One region of the Pseudoalteromonas sp. APAL1 genome, then DNA from elsewhere that is predicted to be linked to it. Evidence: predicted binding sites of a transcription regulator. Region 1 holds the regulator's gene; the other holds the start of a gene.
What was found. The regulator MetJ, encoded in region 1, represses methionine synthesis genes. The targets are predictions, from matches to a motif close to TAGACGTCTAGACGTCTA.

Region 1 (8,861 bases):
AAAACGCCAAGTGGGTTCAAACATTAAACCATTCATTTATTCAGCAGCTCTTGAGAATGGTTATACACTCGCTTCTATTTTGAATGATGCACCTATTAATCAGTGGGATAAAAGCCAAGGCGTTGCATGGCGACCTAAAAACAGCCCAGCAGTTTATAATGGCCCTATTCGTATTCGCAGAGCACTGGCACAATCAAAAAACGTAATTTCTGTTCGTTTACTGCGTGGTGTTGGCCTAGAGCGCACTGCAGATCACTTGCTTAAGTTTGGGTTTTTAAATAGTGATATTAATCGCAGTGAGTCGTTAGCCCTTGGTAGTGCCTCGATTACCCCGCTTGAACTTGCACGCGGTATGAGCGCTTTTGCAAACGGTGGCCACCTAATTAAGCCGTATTTTATTACTGAAATCCAAGATTCAGCAGGCAATACATTATTTAAGGCTAATCCTCAATTGGCTTGTGATAGCCCAAAACCGGCTGCCACTGTTGAGCTTGCAGCGCGCGATTCGAGCCAACTTAGCATCACTGAAACAGAGCAAACACCAGTCCAGCGTTGTGCTCCGCGTATTATTTCAAAGCAAAATGCATTCTTAATCTCGCAAGCTATGCACAGTGCCATTTGGGGCGGCGGTAGTTGGAGTCATAAAACAGGCTGGAGTGGAACCGGTTGGCGTGCTCAAGCTTTAGACCGACGCGACCTAGCTGGTAAAACAGGTACCACTAATGATTCTGTTGATACTTGGTTCAGTGGTTTTAATCGCAATGTACTAACCTCCGTATGGGTAGGTTTTGACAATCCTGGCATTACACTTGGCCGTAGTGCTAGAAATAAAAACTTAGATAATTCACAAATTTCTGGGGCTGAGTCAGGTGCGAAAACCGCACAACCAGCATGGGTCGACTTTATGCGAGCAGCGCTTGATGGCATGCCTGAAGCACCGATTGAACTTCCTGAAGGCTTAGTCTCGGTTCGTATTGATTTAGCAACGGGCTTATTGAGCCACAAAAATGATTATACCAGCCGCTTCGAATACTTTATTAAAGGCACTGCACCTACAAAGTATGTTACAGAAGAGCCAACAGATGTATTTGAAGAAAAACTGAGTACAGAAGAAGAACTGTTCTAATTACTATATTAATTTTAGACAATAAAAAAGCGCCCATGGGGCGCTTTTTGCTTAGCCATTGAAACTAAGATCAGCAAAATTATTTTAAGTTATTCACCAGCCAATACAGATCTGAATGAACCCCTGCCGCGGTAACTTCTTTACCCGCTCCTGGCCCTTGGATCACTAATGCATTGTCTGTATACCACTGTGAATTAATCACAAAGATGTTATCGCCCGGTTTAAGACTTGCTAGCACATCATCTTTGCTAACATAGACTAAACCTACCTGTGCCTGAACCTTGTCATCAACAAGTGTGATAGCACCTGTGTAGCGCACTACTTTATCTTCTGCCGCAGCTTGGGCTGCTTTTTCTGTCATGAATTCATCGAGCAGCTGTTTGTTTGCAAGAAAATCTTGCCAGCTACCTGCTGCCAGTGCTGCTGGCATAAGTGGTGTTAGAGCAATGTCATCAAGCTCTAAATCTAGCCCTAAATCTCGCGCTAAAATAAGCAGTTTACGCTGCATATCGCGGCCAGATAAATCTTCTCGAGGATCAGGCTCTGTGTAACCCATTTGCTGTGCTTGTAGCACTAAATCAGAAAACGGCACCTTGCCATCATAACTGCTACATAACCACGATAAAGTACCCGAGAATACCCCTTCAATACGGTTAATGCTATCACCACTATTTTGTAAATCAGCCAAAGCAAAATTAATAGGTAAACCTGCGCCAACACTGGTGTTATAACGCCATAACAGATTTCGCTCAGCTAATTGACTACGCAGTGCTTGATACCAATCGTTTGCAGCGGTACCCGCATATTTATTTGCACTGATCAAATGACAGTTAAGCTCTACAAAATCAGGATACAACTGACTAAAAGCCTCACTAGCAGTGATATCAATTATCACTTTATGCTCATAATCAAGCTCATTGATACGCGCTAATAATTCAGCTTTGTCGTAGCTTTGCGCTTCATTGTGCCACTGCTCCTGCCATGTTTCAGTATTTAAACCACTGGCACTAAATAGCATTTGCTTAGAGCGAAGAAGAGCAACCACCTTTACTTTATAATGGGCAGATAAACGAGCAAACTGAGCTTGGAGTTGCGATAAGAACACTTCACCCACATTACCAAGGCCAGCAACGATAATGGCCAGCTCTTGACCTTTGTTTACCAACTTGTCATGTAGAAGAGTTAAAACATCACTATCAATTGCTTGATCATTTAAGATCAACACATAGTTATCGTCTTGCTGTACAAAACGAGGATGAATGCTCTGCTCTTTTAAAAGCGCTGTTGCTTGCTCTGCAAGAGCACTAACATCAGCAGTCGGTGCAACCACTGCACAACCACTTAAATTAGACTCAACAATATTTGCACGGCCCGCTAAATGGCTCACAACCTGATGAGTACTTTGACCAGGCACTAATAAGTAGGTATCGCCCCCTTTAACAAAGTGATGCAGGCTGTGTTGAATTAACTGGCTTAATTCACCAACTTCACCACCGCTTAGTTTATCAACCCGTAATAAATCGATGTTATCTAAGGTCGTAATAAAACGTTTTGCTTTGCTATAGCCTTCTTTTACCACTTCGGTTGGCGTGGCATCGCAATCAAAACTACTTCTAACTACGAGTTTGATTTCTGAGTCTTTTAACGGCGATAACGTCTTTGCATGCAGTACTGGGTTGCCTAAGCGCGCTAATAAGTTTGCTTGCTCACGACATACCTTGGCGTATTTAACCGCATTTTTAACCTTACGAGGGTCAGTGCTAAATACCCCTTGTGTGTCTGTCCAAATAGACACTTGTTTAGTAAAGGTATAACTGGCCAGTAATGTGGCGCTGTAATCACTGCCATTACGGCCTAAAGTAACCGTATTACCTTGGCAATCTGCGGCAATAAAGCCCGTTACTACGTTGATATGTGATTTGCTAATCGTATCGCTGCATTGCTGCTGGTTTTTTTGATGTAAAAGCTGACCATCATTTAAAGTAAATAGCTGCCTTGCATCAACATCTTGTGCAGCAATACCCAACTGATTTAAGTAAGCCGCCAATAAGCGCGCCGACCACACTTCACCATGTGCAAGTAAAGGTGCTTCAAGTAACTGTTGCTGACTAATTAATTCGTTTAATACAGCAAGTTCATCTTTTAACTGTGCCAACGCCTGTTGTTTATTTTGGCCTGTAAGTAACTGCTCAATAAGCGCACGTTGATTATTATCAATAAGCAGTAGAATATCGCTAACAGCTTGGCTATCTTGCTGCTGGTAACTTTGCCAAAGCTTTACTAAAGTATCGGTTGTTTTACCCGATGCCGACACAACAACGCAATCGCCCTGCTCCGTATTCGCTAAAACAATGTTAGCCACCGCATGATAGCGTTCTGCCGAGCTTAAGCTTGAGCCACCAAATTTATGAACAATATTTACCATTTTTCTACCACAATGCCGTATGTGCTGGCGTTAACTTAAATGACGCGTTTTGTTGTGTATCTTGCTGTGTTTGCTTAACTTCAGCTTTTGTAACTTGCTGGCCTTGACCTGGTTTTACTAAGTTGAAAACACGGTCTAAATCAGCAATAAGGTCTTTTACGTCTTCAATGCCTACAGAAATACGAATAAGGGTATCACCGACACCGGCTTCAAGACGCGCTTTAGGCTCCATACCTGCGTGGGTCATTGTTGCAGGGTGACAAATCAAGCTCTCTACCCCACCAAGCGACTCAGCAAGGCTAAAGTCTTTAAGGCTTGTTAAAAACGCTGCGGCATCGTTAATGTCGCCTTTAATATCAAAGCTCACCATACCACCAAAACCGCGTTGCTGTGCTTTAGCAAGCTCATGCTGTGGGTGTGATGCAAGGCCTGGGTAATAAACTTGGCTTACATAAGGTGAGTTTTCTAAATACTCAGCAATTGCAAAGGCATTTTCTTGGTGCTGCTTCAAACGTACATTTAAAGTACGTAAACCACGAAGTGTTAAGTAGCTATCAAATGGTGCACCAGTAATACCAATGTTATTCGCCCACCAAGCAAGCTCATCGCCTAGCTCTTGCGTTGCAGCAATCACTGCACCGCCCACTACATCAGAGTGACCATTAATATATTTAGTGGTTGAGTGCACAACAATATCAACACCAAACTCAATGGGGTTTTGTAATGCAGGTGATAAGAAGGTGTTATCAGCCGCAACCAAAGCACCACACTGCTTAGCAATACTAGTAATTGCTTTAATATCTGTTAAACGCAAGATTGGGTTACTTGGCGTTTCAATCCAAATCAACTTAGGTTTAATCGCTAAAATTTCTTGGAGATTTTCAGTTTTAGTTAAATCCAAAACTTTTAGTTTTAACAGGCCACGTTTTTCAAGCGAGGTGAATAAACGGTAACTACCGCCATAACAGTCATGTGGGATCACTAACGTATCGTCACTGTTTAATAGCTGAGTGGCTAAATGCACTGCAGACATACCTGTTGCAGTAATAATGCCTCTTGCACCCCCTTCAAGCTCAGCTAAAGTTTCAGCTAAGATATCGCGATTCGGATTACCACTGCGGCCATAGTCATACTGGCGTTTAGTATCAAAGTCAGCAAATGAATAGGTGGTTGATAAGTATAGAGGTGGCACAACCGCACCATGATGCTTATCGGCTTCGATGCCGTGACGAACCGCTATCGTCGCTTTATTTTTTTCACTCATTTCATCACCTATTCATAAATTGGATGTTTAGACGTCTAAAAGGTTAGATGATCGACTATGAGAAGTCAAAGTATTTATAGCTCACAATAGAAGTTTATACATTTACACTACTAGATGGCTAAATAACTAGTATTTGACTATCTTTTTTAAAGAGATAGAATTTCCGCATCTTGCGCGATGAGAAATACTAATTACCTTTACGAAGTGTTCTATTTTGAATTGGTATCTCGCGTAAATAACTGACAACCGAGGCAACGAAATAACTTATGGCTAAATGGAACGGTGAATACATTCACCCATATGCAGAACACGGTAAAAAATCAGAACAAGTAAAAAAGATTACCGTATCGATCCCACTTAATGTATTAAAAGTATTAACTGATGAACGTACACGTCGTCAGATCAATAACTTACGTCATGCGACGAATAGTGAGTTATTGTGTGAAGCTTTCCTACATGCTTTTACAGGTCAACCATTACCAAATGACGATGACCTTCGTAAAGACAACCCTGAAAAGGTGCCAGAAGAAGTTAAAAAGATTATGCAAGAAATGGGGTTAGATATCCCTGTTCTTGATTCAGAGTAAGTATTTCGGCCATCGGATCACCGCCGATAGCCACAGGCATAAAAAAACTCAGCTTAGGCTGAGTTTTTTTTATTAGCGTTAATTAAGTTTAACGCATGTAATCTTCTGGCATCTCAATTTGCGCAACCCCTGACTCTACTGCCGCCTCAGCAACAGCACGAGCAATACGTGGTAATAAACGCGGGTCCATTGGCTTAGGAATGATGTACTCGGCACCAAACTCTAGTGACTCAACGCCAGCCGCTTTTAATACTTCGCTTGGTACAGGCTCTTTTGCAATGCTTCGAATAGCATGCACAGCTGCAATTTTCATTTCATCATTAATTGCCGTTGCTCGCACATCTAGCGCACCACGGAAAATAAACGGGAAACAAAGCACGTTATTCACTTGGTTAGGGAAGTCTGAACGCCCCGTTGCCATAATTAAATCGTTACGTGCACTGTGTGCAACTTCTGGAGCAATCTCAGGATCTGGGTTTGAACACGCAAACACCACAGGCTTATCTGCCATCAGTTTAAGATCATCGGCAGTTAATAGATTAGGACCAGATACACCTACAAACACATCAGCATCAGCAATAACGTCTTGTAATGTACGCTTATCAGTATTGTTAGCAAATAATTGCTTATACTCATTTAAGTCATCACGACGAGTATGGATCACACCTTTACGGTCAAGCATATAGATGTGCTCACGCAGTGCGCCACATTTTATTAATAGCTCCATACAAGCAACTGCAGCTGCACCGGCACCTAAACATACGATAATTGCATCTTCGATGTCTTTACCTTGTACTTCAAGGGCATTAAGCATACCAGCAGCGGTAACAATAGCAGTGCCATGTTGGTCATCGTGGAAAACTGGAATATCGCAACGCTCGATAAGCGCTTTTTCGATTTCAAAACACTCTGGCGCTTTAATATCTTCTAGATTGATACCACCAAACGTATCAGCGATGTTAGCAACCGTATTAATGAAGTCTTCTGTTGTGCGATGTTTTACTTCAATATCAATTGAATCAAGGCCAGCAAAACGTTTGAATAGTAACGCTTTACCTTCCATTACAGGTTTTGATGCAAGCGGGCCTAAGTTACCTAATCCTAGAATTGCGGTACCGTTTGAAATAACCGCAACCATGTTACCTTTACCTGTGTACTTATAGGCATTTGCTGGATCAGCAGCAATTTCGCGGACTGGTTCAGCCACACCTGGGCTATAAGCTAAAGCGAGATCGTTAACCGTTTCGGCTGGCTTAGTTAGTTCAACACTAATTTTACCTGGAACGGGGTGAGCGTGGTAATGTAATGCTTTTTCACGAAAATCTGACATAACGCGATAGTATCCTGCAAAAAGTTAAAAAGTGAGAGAGCTTGCATCAGTACGATACCTGTAATGTATAAAAATTCCAAGTATTATCAGGTCTATCCTGTTATAAGCTATATCGCTTAATTTTAAAGGATTTCCCAACAATTTCTGTGCATAGTTGCGATTAATCAAACATAAAAATTAACCTATTTATGGCCTTTTAAGCGCGTGTTTTTGTATTTTATATGCACGAACACTGCAAATAGCCGAAATTAGCCTAAAACAGCCATTTCAACGAAGTTCACAGCATTTACTCACGAAATTATTTAAATTTATTATTTTTAATAACTTTTAGATACCAATACGCTTAATTAAGTAGTCTATTTTGAGGCAATGAAACCTTGTTGATAGCAAGGCAAAAATTTCGTTATTTAGTTGTGTTCTAAATCAGAAATTTTTAACGCAGGTAGCGACAGGTTTAATCCCTCAAAATGATTAAGTATTATTGCGGGTTGGTATACTCATTTATACAAAAAAGAATATAGCCAAGGGGTGGCACTTTGTCTCTACAATTAACGACATAATGGGCATAACAACCAGAAATAGTTATGCAAAGGAAATGAGTGAAGATGATGAGTAAGTGTCAGCGTTAATAACGAATTTTGTGAATTTTAGCCATAAAAAAAGCACCCTAAGGTGCTTCTTTTAACTAAACAGCAGAAATTACTTCTTGCTGCTAAGTGCACCGAAGCGCTTGTTGAAACGATCAACACGGCCGCCAGTGTCTAAAATCTTTTGCTTACCAGTGTAAAACGGGTGACACTCAGAACATACGTCTAAGTGGATGTCTTTACAAAGAGTTGAGCTAGTTTCGAATTTGTTACCACATGAACAAGTTGCAGTGATAGCTTCGTACTTAGGGTGAATACCTTCTTTCATAGGGAACCTCTAGTTAAGGCCGTATCGCTCTCCAAACCCGAAGTCTGGCACCATACGCAGTTAATACAATTAATAGGCCGCGTATTTTATAGCTCAAGTGACCTTGCGACAAGCTTTAAATACATATTTCGCTAAAAAAATAATCAAGTGGCTTGTTGTTCAGTATTTGTTGGTAGGTTTTTAACCGTAATTTTAGTACATTATCTTTCCGTCTTTGTTTCAGTAGAGTTGTTATGCACTTTGTAGAAGTTGCCATAAAAGTCCCTTTACAGCGTACCTTCGATTATAAAGTTGAACAGCTGCTGCACAGCCCTGAGTTAAAGCCAGGCATGCGCGTTCGCGTGCCATTTGGTAGTCAAAAAAAGGTTGCTGTGGTGTTGGCTCTAAAAACATCAACCGATGTTCCCGCTGACAAAATAAAGCCGATTATAGACGTAATAGACGACACGCCAGTTTTATCTGAGCAACATTTAGCGCTTCTGAAGTTCACTGCACGCTACTACTGTTATCCATTGGGTGAAACCATTCATACGGCACTTCCGGCTGCATTAAGACAAGGCGAATGCCCTGATAAAACCAGCATTAACATGGTTGAGCTGACCGAAAAAGGTGCAAAGCTGCCGTCGCTAAAAGCAAAAACCCAGTTAAGTTTATTAAAGCAGCTAGCCGAATCGGGCAAATCATCGGTTACAGAATTAAAAGCACTCGGATTTACAAAAAAAACCATCGATAGCCTGCTCGACAAACAACTGATCACTCAGTTTATCGAACATGATAACCAGTGGCAGCAACGCCCGCCGACGGTAGGTAGCAAACCTGTACTTAATAAAGAACAAGCTGTGGCGTGTACCAGCATTAATCAAGCTAACGGCTTTACCAGCTTTTTACTTGAAGGGGTTACCGGAAGTGGTAAAACCGAAGTGTATTTGCAATGCCTAGAAGAAGTACTTAAAAAGGGCAAACAAGCCCTAGTATTAGTGCCTGAAATTGGCTTAACACCACAAACGGTTAATCGTTTTCGTCGTCGCTTTCCTGATACACCGATTATGCTCTGGCACTCCGCACTGACAGATAACGAACGCTTACAAACTTGGCGTTTCTGTGAAAAAGGCAGCTGCGCCATAGTGATCGGCACACGTTCGAGTATTTTCTTACCTTTTTTATCACTTGGCATGATCATCGTTGATGAAGAGCACGACAGCTCGTTTAAGCAA
Region 2 (8,861 bases), on a different contig from region 1:
GCCGCTTTTGAGTCCAACATGGCTTCATCCATGTTGATATCAATCACTTGCGCGCCATTTTCTACTTGTTCACGGGCAACATCGAGAGCGGTCTCGTAATCTTCTTCCATGATCAAGCGCTTAAACTTAGCCGAGCCAGTTACATTGGTACGCTCACCGACGTTAGTAAATACAGCAATTTGGTCAGTCATGTCGGTTTCCTAGTTTAAGTTGCACGCTTCAAGGCCCGATAAGCGCATACGCACTTCAAGCTCTGGCAGTTGGCGAGGCTTAACACCACTCAGGCCTTTCGCAAACGCCTTAATATGAGCCGGTGTGGTGCCACAACAACCACCTACAATATTAATAAAGCCAGATTTGCCCCAATCGATAATTTCTTTAGCCATTTCAGGGGCTTCTAAATCATATTCACCAAACTCATTCGGTAAACCTGCATTTGGATGCACCGAGGTAAAGGTTTCACAAACGCGCGATAGCTCTTCAACATACTGGCGCAGTAAGTCTGGGCCAAGGGCGCAGTTGAGGCCAATTGAGAGCGGTTTAATATGGCGAATAGAGTTATAAAATGCTTCGGTGGTTTGTCCTGATAAAGTACGACCAGAGGCATCGGTAATGGTGCCTGAGATCATCACAGGCAAACTACGACCAGCTTGCTCGAAAGCTTCTTCTACGGCAAACGAAGCGGCTTTTGCATTAAGCGTATCAAAGATGGTTTCAATCAAAATAAGGTCTGCGCCACCTTCCATCAGTGCCAGTGTCGACTCAACATACGCAGCCACCAGCTTATCAAAATTGATATTGCGATAACCTGGGTCATTTACATCTGGTGAAATAGAGCAGGTTTTTGACGTTGGCCCAAGCACCCCCGCTACATAACGCGGTTTACTTGGATCTTTTGCTTCAAACTCATCACATACGCCGCGCGCAAGTTTCGCTGATTCGAGGTTGATTTCGCGACTAAGACTCGCCATATCATAATCTTCCATCGAAATAGTCGTGGCATTAAAGGTATTGGTTTCGATGATATCGGCACCGGCTTCTAAGTAAGCACGGTGAATATCAGCAATGATCTTTGGCTGAGTCAGGCTTAATAAGTCATTATTGCCCTTAATAAGTACATGCCAGTCTTTAAAGCGCTCACCGCGATAGTCTTGCTCTTCTAATTTATGTTCTTGGATCATGGTGCCCATCGCGCCATCGAGGATTAAAATTCGCTGTTTCAGCGCCTCGGTCAATTGTTCGCGTTTATTCACTGCATTACTCGGCATAGTTGTTAGTCCTTACGTCTTGGCTAACTAAGTTAATATCATACGGTGTAGTTTGGTACACATAATAGTTTAACCAATTAGAAAACAATAAAAAGGCATGACTTTGCCATGTTTTCGATGGTTCGTTATCAGGGTTATCATCTGGGAAATAATTTTCTGGTTTAGGTGCGTCTGCAGACTTCTCGCTATCACGCAGGTACTCTTCTTTTAAGGTATGCGCATCGTACTCTGGATGACCTGTAATATACACTTGGCTGCCAGACTTATTCTTAATTAAATAGGCACCAACTCGCTCAGAACCAGCTAACACCACCAAATCATCACAGGCAGTTATCTTATCAATATCAATATGACCATAGCGAGAGTGTGGCACTAAAAAGGTATCATCAAAGCCACGGGTGAGTGCTGCGTGGTCAAAATAGCTTTTGTGGGTAAATACACCACTTAACTTATTTGGTTTAAGTTCACGCTTAAGACCATAGTGGTGATAAAGCCCCGCATGGGCCGCCCAACACGAAAACAGCGTAGAGGTAACATGCAGCTCAGCCCAGTCTAAAATCACTTTAAGTTCATCCCAATAGACAACATCGTCATACTCTAAATGTGCAAGCGGCGCACCTGTGATGATCATGGCATCGTAGTTATTGTCTTTTACCTCAGAAAAATAACGATAAAACGTATCTAAGTGCTGCTCAGAGTTACTACTGCTGCGGTGGGTATCTAAGCGCAACAGCTCAACATTAACTTGTAGCGGTGAGTTAGCTAGTAAGCGAATAAACTGCACCTCGGTTTCTACTTTGTTTGGCATTAAGTTTAAGATGGCCAAACGCATTGGGCGAATCTCTTGCGTTTTCGCACGGCTTTTTGGCATTACAAACACGTTTTCCTGACGTAACTTTGCAATAGCTGGCAATTCATCTTTTACTGTAATGGGCATAGCGGGCTCCGAGCATACATATTAGAGTGCTAATTATGAACGGATAGTTAGAAATTTCAACCTCTAGATGTTTAGATGTCCAAATGAAGTGATATTTCTGAGTGGTCATTAATTAAAATGTATGACTCTTTGAGTAAATAACACCTTGATATTAAGCCTATCATAAACGCTGAATTCTGTATTTTGAGGTAGTTTGGGTATACAATACTTGCTGTTAATTTTTATTATAAATTGAAGGCTTCTTTCATGGTGTTACCAGACAAGTTTATATTCTCGATGAGTCGAGTATCTAAGGTTGTGCCACCTAAGCGCACTATCTTAAAAGATATTTCTTTACACTTTTTCCCAGGCGCAAAAATTGGTGTGCTAGGTCTAAACGGTGCAGGTAAATCGACGTTACTGCGCATTATGGCCGGTGTTGACCAAGACTTTGAAGGTGAAGCTCGCCCTCAACCAGGCACTAAAATCGGTTACTTACCGCAAGAACCGCAGCTAGACGAGAACAAAACAGTTCGCGAAACAGTAGAAGAAGCGGTAAGCGAAGTTAAAAATGCATTAAATCGTCTAGATGAAGTATACAACGAGTATGCAATGGACGGTGCTGACTTCGATGCGCTTGCTAAAGAGCAAGGCGAATTAGAAGCTATCATCCAAGCACACGATGGTCACAATATTGATAACGTGTTAGAGCGTGCAGCTGATGCATTACGCCTACCACCTTGGGATGCAAAAATTGAACACCTTTCGGGTGGTGAGCGTCGCCGAGTTGCGATCTGTCGTTTACTACTTGAAAAACCAGATATGCTTATTCTTGACGAACCAACCAACCACTTAGACGCTGAGTCAGTTGCTTGGTTAGAACGCTTCTTACACGACTACGAAGGTACTGTGGTTGCTGTAACCCACGACCGTTACTTCTTAGATAACGTAGCAGGTTGGATTTTAGAGCTTGACCGTGGTGAAGGTATTCCTTGGGAAGGTAACTACTCATCGTGGCTTGAGCAAAAAGATTTACGTTTACAACAAGAACAGAAATCTGAAAAAGCACGTCAAAAATCAATCGCACAAGAACTTGAATGGGTTCGTTCAAACCCGAAAGGCCGTCAAGCTAAGTCTAAAGCACGTATGGCACAGTTCTCAGAGCTTCAACAAAATGATTACCAAAAGCGTAACGAAACGAATGAGCTATTCATTCCACCGGGTCCACGCTTAGGTGACCAAGTTATCGAAGTGAAAGGCCTGAAGAAGAGCTTTGGCGACCGCGTATTAATTGATGACTTAAACTTTGCAATGCCTAAAGGCGCTATCGTAGGTATTATCGGTGCCAATGGTGCAGGTAAATCAACGCTTTTCAAAATGCTAAGCGGTGAAGAAAAGCCTGATAGCGGTGAGATCATTGTTGGTGAAACAGTAGAGCTTGCAACTGTTGATCAGTTCCGTGGCAACATGGACGAGAGCAACACTGTTTTCCAAGAAATCTCAAACGGCCAAGACGTATTGAAAATTGGTAACTTTGAATTCCCAAGCCGTGCCTATGTTGGCCGCTTTAACTTCAAAGGTAACGACCAACAAAAATTCGTTAAAGACCTATCAGGTGGTGAGCGCAACCGTTTACACCTAGCTAAGCTGTTAAAAGCTGGTGGTAACGTATTACTTCTGGATGAGCCAACCAATGACCTAGACGTTGAAACACTACGTGCACTTGAGAACGCTATTTTAGAGTTCCCTGGCTGTGTAATGTGTATCTCGCATGACCGTTGGTTCCTTGACCGTATTGCTACACATATTCTTGATTACCGTGACGAAGGCCAAATTAACTTCTTCGATGGTAACTACACAGAATACGAAGAGTGGTTGAAGAAAACCTTAGGCGCCGAAGCGGCACAACCTAAGCGTATCAAATACAAAAAAATTGGCTAATTAGCTGATATTATAAAAGCCCCAGTTTAGGGGCTTTTCTATAACTATTAACTTTCATCAGTAATTATCAGCTGTTTTCTCTCATTCATTTCATATTGAACTATACTGTTTAGGCTAAAAAGTATGGAGAATAGAGACATGAATGAACGCAGAGAGTTTTCTAGGGTGCTATTTTCTTGCCCGGCTGTCCTTCATATAGAAGGTAACGACTATCACTGTCAGTTACTCGATTTATCATTACAAGGTGCACTTATCACTAAAAGTGATTCATTTTTAATACCTATCCATTCTAAAGCCGATTTAATTTTCACCCTACCCGAATCAAGTATTGAGATAAAAATGCAAGTTGAACTGTGTCATGTTGAACATCAGCATGCTGGGCTTCGCTGCGAACATATTGATATAGATAGTATTAGCCACCTTAAGCGACTAATTGAGCTAAACCTAGGTGATGAAGCTCTATTGCATCGAGAACTAGCGCATTTAATTCACGCTCCAGAGTAAACATCTGCTCAGAAATTCGCTATGCTGTAGCAAATTCAGCTATCCAATGAGCTATGCAGTTAAATCCCCATTTACCTTTGGTTTATCATCCTAATTATTCGTTTAGCTTCGATCCAAACCACCGCTTTGTAATGAGTAAGTTTGCTTATTTATATGAGCATGTGCAAAACCTTGGATTAATAAATGACAACCTAACTCAGCCGATGCTTGGCACGCCTGAGCCCCTTGAGTTAGTACATTGTGAAAACTACATCCACGACCTTTGGCATAATCGTTTAGATGAAAAAGCGATGCGCCGCATAGGCTTACCTTGGTCAAAAGAGTTAATGGCACGTACCTTTACCGCCCCACTTGGCACCTTACAAACAGCACGCTTAGCGCTGAAACATGGCATCGCTTGTCACTTAGCCGGTGGCACTCATCATGCGCATACTGATTTTGGCTCAGGTTATTGCATGGTAAACGACCTAGCGTTCACCAGTGAAACCCTGATAAAAAGTGGTGAAGTGACCAATATACTTATTTTTGACTTAGACGTTCATCAAGGTGATGGCACCGCAGCAATGCTCGCACATCAACCTTATGCTTATACCTGTTCGATTCACTGTGAAAAGAATTTTCCGTTTCGAAAATCGGCCAGCGATTTAGATATTGGTTTAGCACCCAATGTCGCTGATAGTGAATACCTAGGCGTTGTTGACGATACTCTGAGTTATTTATTAAACACCCTTAACCCAGATTTAGTGCTTTATGATGCAGGTGTTGATGTGTGGCAGCAAGATGGCTTAGGAAAACTTGATATAAGCTGGCAAGGGATAGCGCAACGGGACCATTTAGTCCTCAAGCGTTGCCTTGAGCACAATGTACCTGTCGCAACCGTAATTGGTGGTGGCTATGATAAAGACCATCGTCGTTTAGCGGCTCGTCATGGCATAGTAGTTGAGCAAGCTGCTCGTTTTTAATATCAGCAATGAAAAAAGGCCCGGGGAGAAAAAACCGGGCCTTTGCTACTGTAACATTGGGATATGTTAGCAACTTTCTTCTAAGTTAAAACAAGTAGCTGTGGAGCTACCGAATGGTAATCTAAAGCCATAGCAATGCTCAAAACCGTGATATTTACAATTGAAAAAGCAAACACTTGGCGCGCCCAGCCGCTAACATCAATATTGCGACGATAGCCACGAAGCGCCATTAGCAACCACCAAAAACTCGTTGTACAAGCTACAGCCATAAAGGCTAAACCTGTATAACCACTAATGGTTAATAACATCACAACCAACGCATACACGGCGATATATAAAACAATGTGATGCTTTGCCTTCTCGATCCCCTGCGCTACTGGTAACACAGGAATTCTGGCCGCTTGGTAGTCGTTATAACGAAAGATTGCAATTGCATATGAATGAGGCATTTGCCATAAACTAAACATGACCAATAAAATCACAGCACCAGCATCAAACTGCCCAGTTACGGCACAATACCCTACTACAGGTGGTACTGCGCCAGATAAACTTCCGACAAAGGTGCCGTACACAGAACGACGTTTCATATATAAGCTGTACACACCGACGTAAATGACGTAACCAAAAGTAGCAAATAAGAGTGCCACTACGTTGGTATACACAGCTAATAAACCGAAACCAATAACACCAAGCACGATGCCATGTGCCATAGCCGCCTTTGCTGACATTTCGCCAGTTACTGTGACGCGTTTGCGAGTGCGCGCCATGGCAACATCAATATCACGATCAATCACGTTATTGATCGCGCATCCTGATGCCACTACTAAAGATAACCCTAGCAAGGTTGCGATCATTAACCATGGGTCAATATCACCGCGAGAGGCTAGCAAGAATCCCCCCGCGACAGAGATCAAATTGCCCATGATAATGCCAGGTTTAGTGACATTTAAATAACGTCGAAACACTTCCTCGACTCCTCTAATTTTCAGCACAAACGCAATATTACGAAAGAAACTAGCTAGTAACAGACTGTAAGAACTGGAGACACAACCTCAAACTAACCAGCTCCTTTCGTAAATCTTTTTACCAATTACAAAGTAACTGTTATTAGTACATCATCATGGCGTTCGATTCGTAGATGATCCACACCGACAAACCAACCACCATCACGATAATTAAAGCACTAAAGATAAACGACAATGAACTTGCCTTGCCGTCTTCTGTTTTGAAGTTTAGGTGTAAGAAATATTTCAAATGCACCCAAATTTGCACAATCGCCATGCTCACGATGCACCATGCAGTGGTCGTTTTAGAAAACGAACCACCCATCACAGCCCAAAATGGAATAGCCGTTAAAACCACTGACAATACAAAACCAATTAAATAGTCTTTAACGCTGCCATGTGATTGCTCATTATGTGCATGAACTTCTAAGTTATTAATTACATGTGATTCACTGTGACTCATTACATTGCTCCCATTAAATAAACAACGGTAAATACACAGATCCACACCACATCTAAGAAGTGCCAGAATAGGCTTAAACAACTTAGGCGTGTCACTGTTTGTGGGTTTAAACCACGGCGCACAACTTCAATCATCAGGACAGTCATCCAAATAAGACCTGCTGTAACGTGAAGACCGTGTAAGCCCACCAAAGAGAAAAACGATGTTAAAAAGGCACTTTGCTGAGGGCCATTACCGTGCGCAATTAGGTGATGGAATTCATATACTTCCATACCAATAAACACAGCACCAAAGGCAAAGGTAACCAGCAACCAAGTTAGAGTAGCCGCTTTTTTCTGCCCGTGAGCAGAGATCATCGCAAAACCAAAAGTGATACTACTGAGTAGTAGTGCTGCGGTTTCAACCGCCACAAAATCAAGTTCAAAAATGTCTTTACCCGACACACCGCCAGCAGTGTTCATAAATAATACTGCGTAGGTTGCAAAGAATGATGCAAACAACAGGCAGTCAGTCATAAGGTAAAGCCAGAAACCAAATACGGTGTTACCACCTGTATCGTGGTGCTCATGGTCATGTGCATCGACATGACCGTGTGCGCCGTTTAAGGTGTCGAGCCCTGCAGAAATGGTACTCATGCATTCACCTCCTTCGTAGCGGCTGTATTGTGAGCCGTTTCTAGTTCAACAATTTCATCTGGTTGCACGTAGTAATCAACATCGCTGGTGTAACAACGTTTAATGAACACCACGATAGCACCCAGTAAACCAAAGGCCGCAAGCCACCAAATGTGCCAGATCATGGCAAAACAGAAGGTTGTTAAAGCTGCGCTCATTAATACACCTGCCGATGTATTTTTTGGCATATGAATTGGGCTATAAGAGGCTTCTTGCTTGTAAGCTAAGCCTTTTTCTTTCATGTCTGTCCACGCATCGATGTCATCAACATGTGGAATTTTCGCAAAGTTGTAGTATTGCGGAGGTGAAGCAGATGCCCACTCAAGAGTATGACCATTCCACGGATCGCCCGTTGTATCATCAAGTTGCTCGCGGTTTTTGAAGCTCACTACAAGTTGCACAACTTGGAACAGGATACCGAACATAATGATCACCGCACCGCCAGCTGCAATGTATAACCAAATGTTCCAATCAGGGTTGTTAGTGTGGTTTAAGCGACGTGTCATACCTAAGAAACCAAGTACGTATAACGGCATAAATGCCACGAAGAAACCAATTAACCAACACCAGAAAGATCTTCTGCCCCAGCTCTCGTCAAGTTTGAAGCCCATTGCTTTAGGGAACCAAAACGCAAAACCAGCTAAATAACCAAATACCGCACCACCAATGATGGTGTTATGGAAGTGAGCGATTAAGAATAAGCTGTTATGTAATACGTAGTCAGCACCTGGAATCGCAAGCAACACACCGGTCATACCACCGATAGTAAAAGTCACCATGAAACCTAAAGTCCAAAGGACAGGCACAGTAATACGTAATCGACCACGATACATAGTGAATAACCAGTTAAATAACTTAACCCCGGTCGGCACCGCAATAACCATGGTCATAACACCAAAGAAGGCATTAACGTTAGCGCTTGAGCCCATAGTAAAGAAGTGGTGAAGCCAAACAATAAAACCTAAAATTGAAATTGCACCACTTGCGTAAACCATCGACTTATAACCAAACAGGCGTTTACCAGCAAACGTAGAGATAACTTCTGAGAAAATACCAAATGCAGGTAAGATCAGAATGTAAACTTCAGGGTGACCCCATGCCCAGAATAAGTTGATGTACATCATCGCGT

Region 2: a site for MetJ is predicted at 2,270-2,287, ahead of L1264_RS01115 (homoserine O-succinyltransferase). Genes of this name have one in related genera too.

What each region holds. Positions count from the first base shown of each region.
Region 1 is NZ_JAKGAW010000015.1:59,190-68,050, forward strand. It holds gene L1264_RS09575 (penicillin-binding protein 1A) at 1-1,126, shown strand, start outside; gene metL (bifunctional aspartate kinase/homoserine dehydrogenase II) at 1,206-3,551, opposite strand; gene metB (cystathionine gamma-synthase) at 3,556-4,815, opposite strand; gene metJ (met regulon transcriptional regulator MetJ) at 5,082-5,402, shown strand; gene L1264_RS09595 (malic enzyme-like NAD(P)-binding protein) at 5,491-6,732, opposite strand; gene rpmE (50S ribosomal protein L31) at 7,432-7,647, opposite strand; gene priA (primosomal protein N') at 7,881-8,861, shown strand, end outside.
Region 2 is NZ_JAKGAW010000001.1:231,800-240,660, forward strand. It holds gene metH (methionine synthase) at 1-191, opposite strand, end outside; gene L1264_RS01110 (homocysteine S-methyltransferase family protein) at 201-1,268, opposite strand; gene L1264_RS01115 (homoserine O-succinyltransferase) at 1,258-2,205, opposite strand; gene ettA (energy-dependent translational throttle protein EttA) at 2,452-4,125, shown strand; gene L1264_RS01125 (PilZ domain-containing protein) at 4,264-4,629, shown strand; gene L1264_RS01130 (histone deacetylase family protein) at 4,683-5,591, shown strand; gene cyoE (heme o synthase) at 5,672-6,556, opposite strand; gene cyoD (cytochrome o ubiquinol oxidase subunit IV) at 6,699-7,058, opposite strand; gene cyoC (cytochrome o ubiquinol oxidase subunit III) at 7,058-7,693, opposite strand; gene cyoB (cytochrome o ubiquinol oxidase subunit I) at 7,690-8,861, opposite strand, start outside.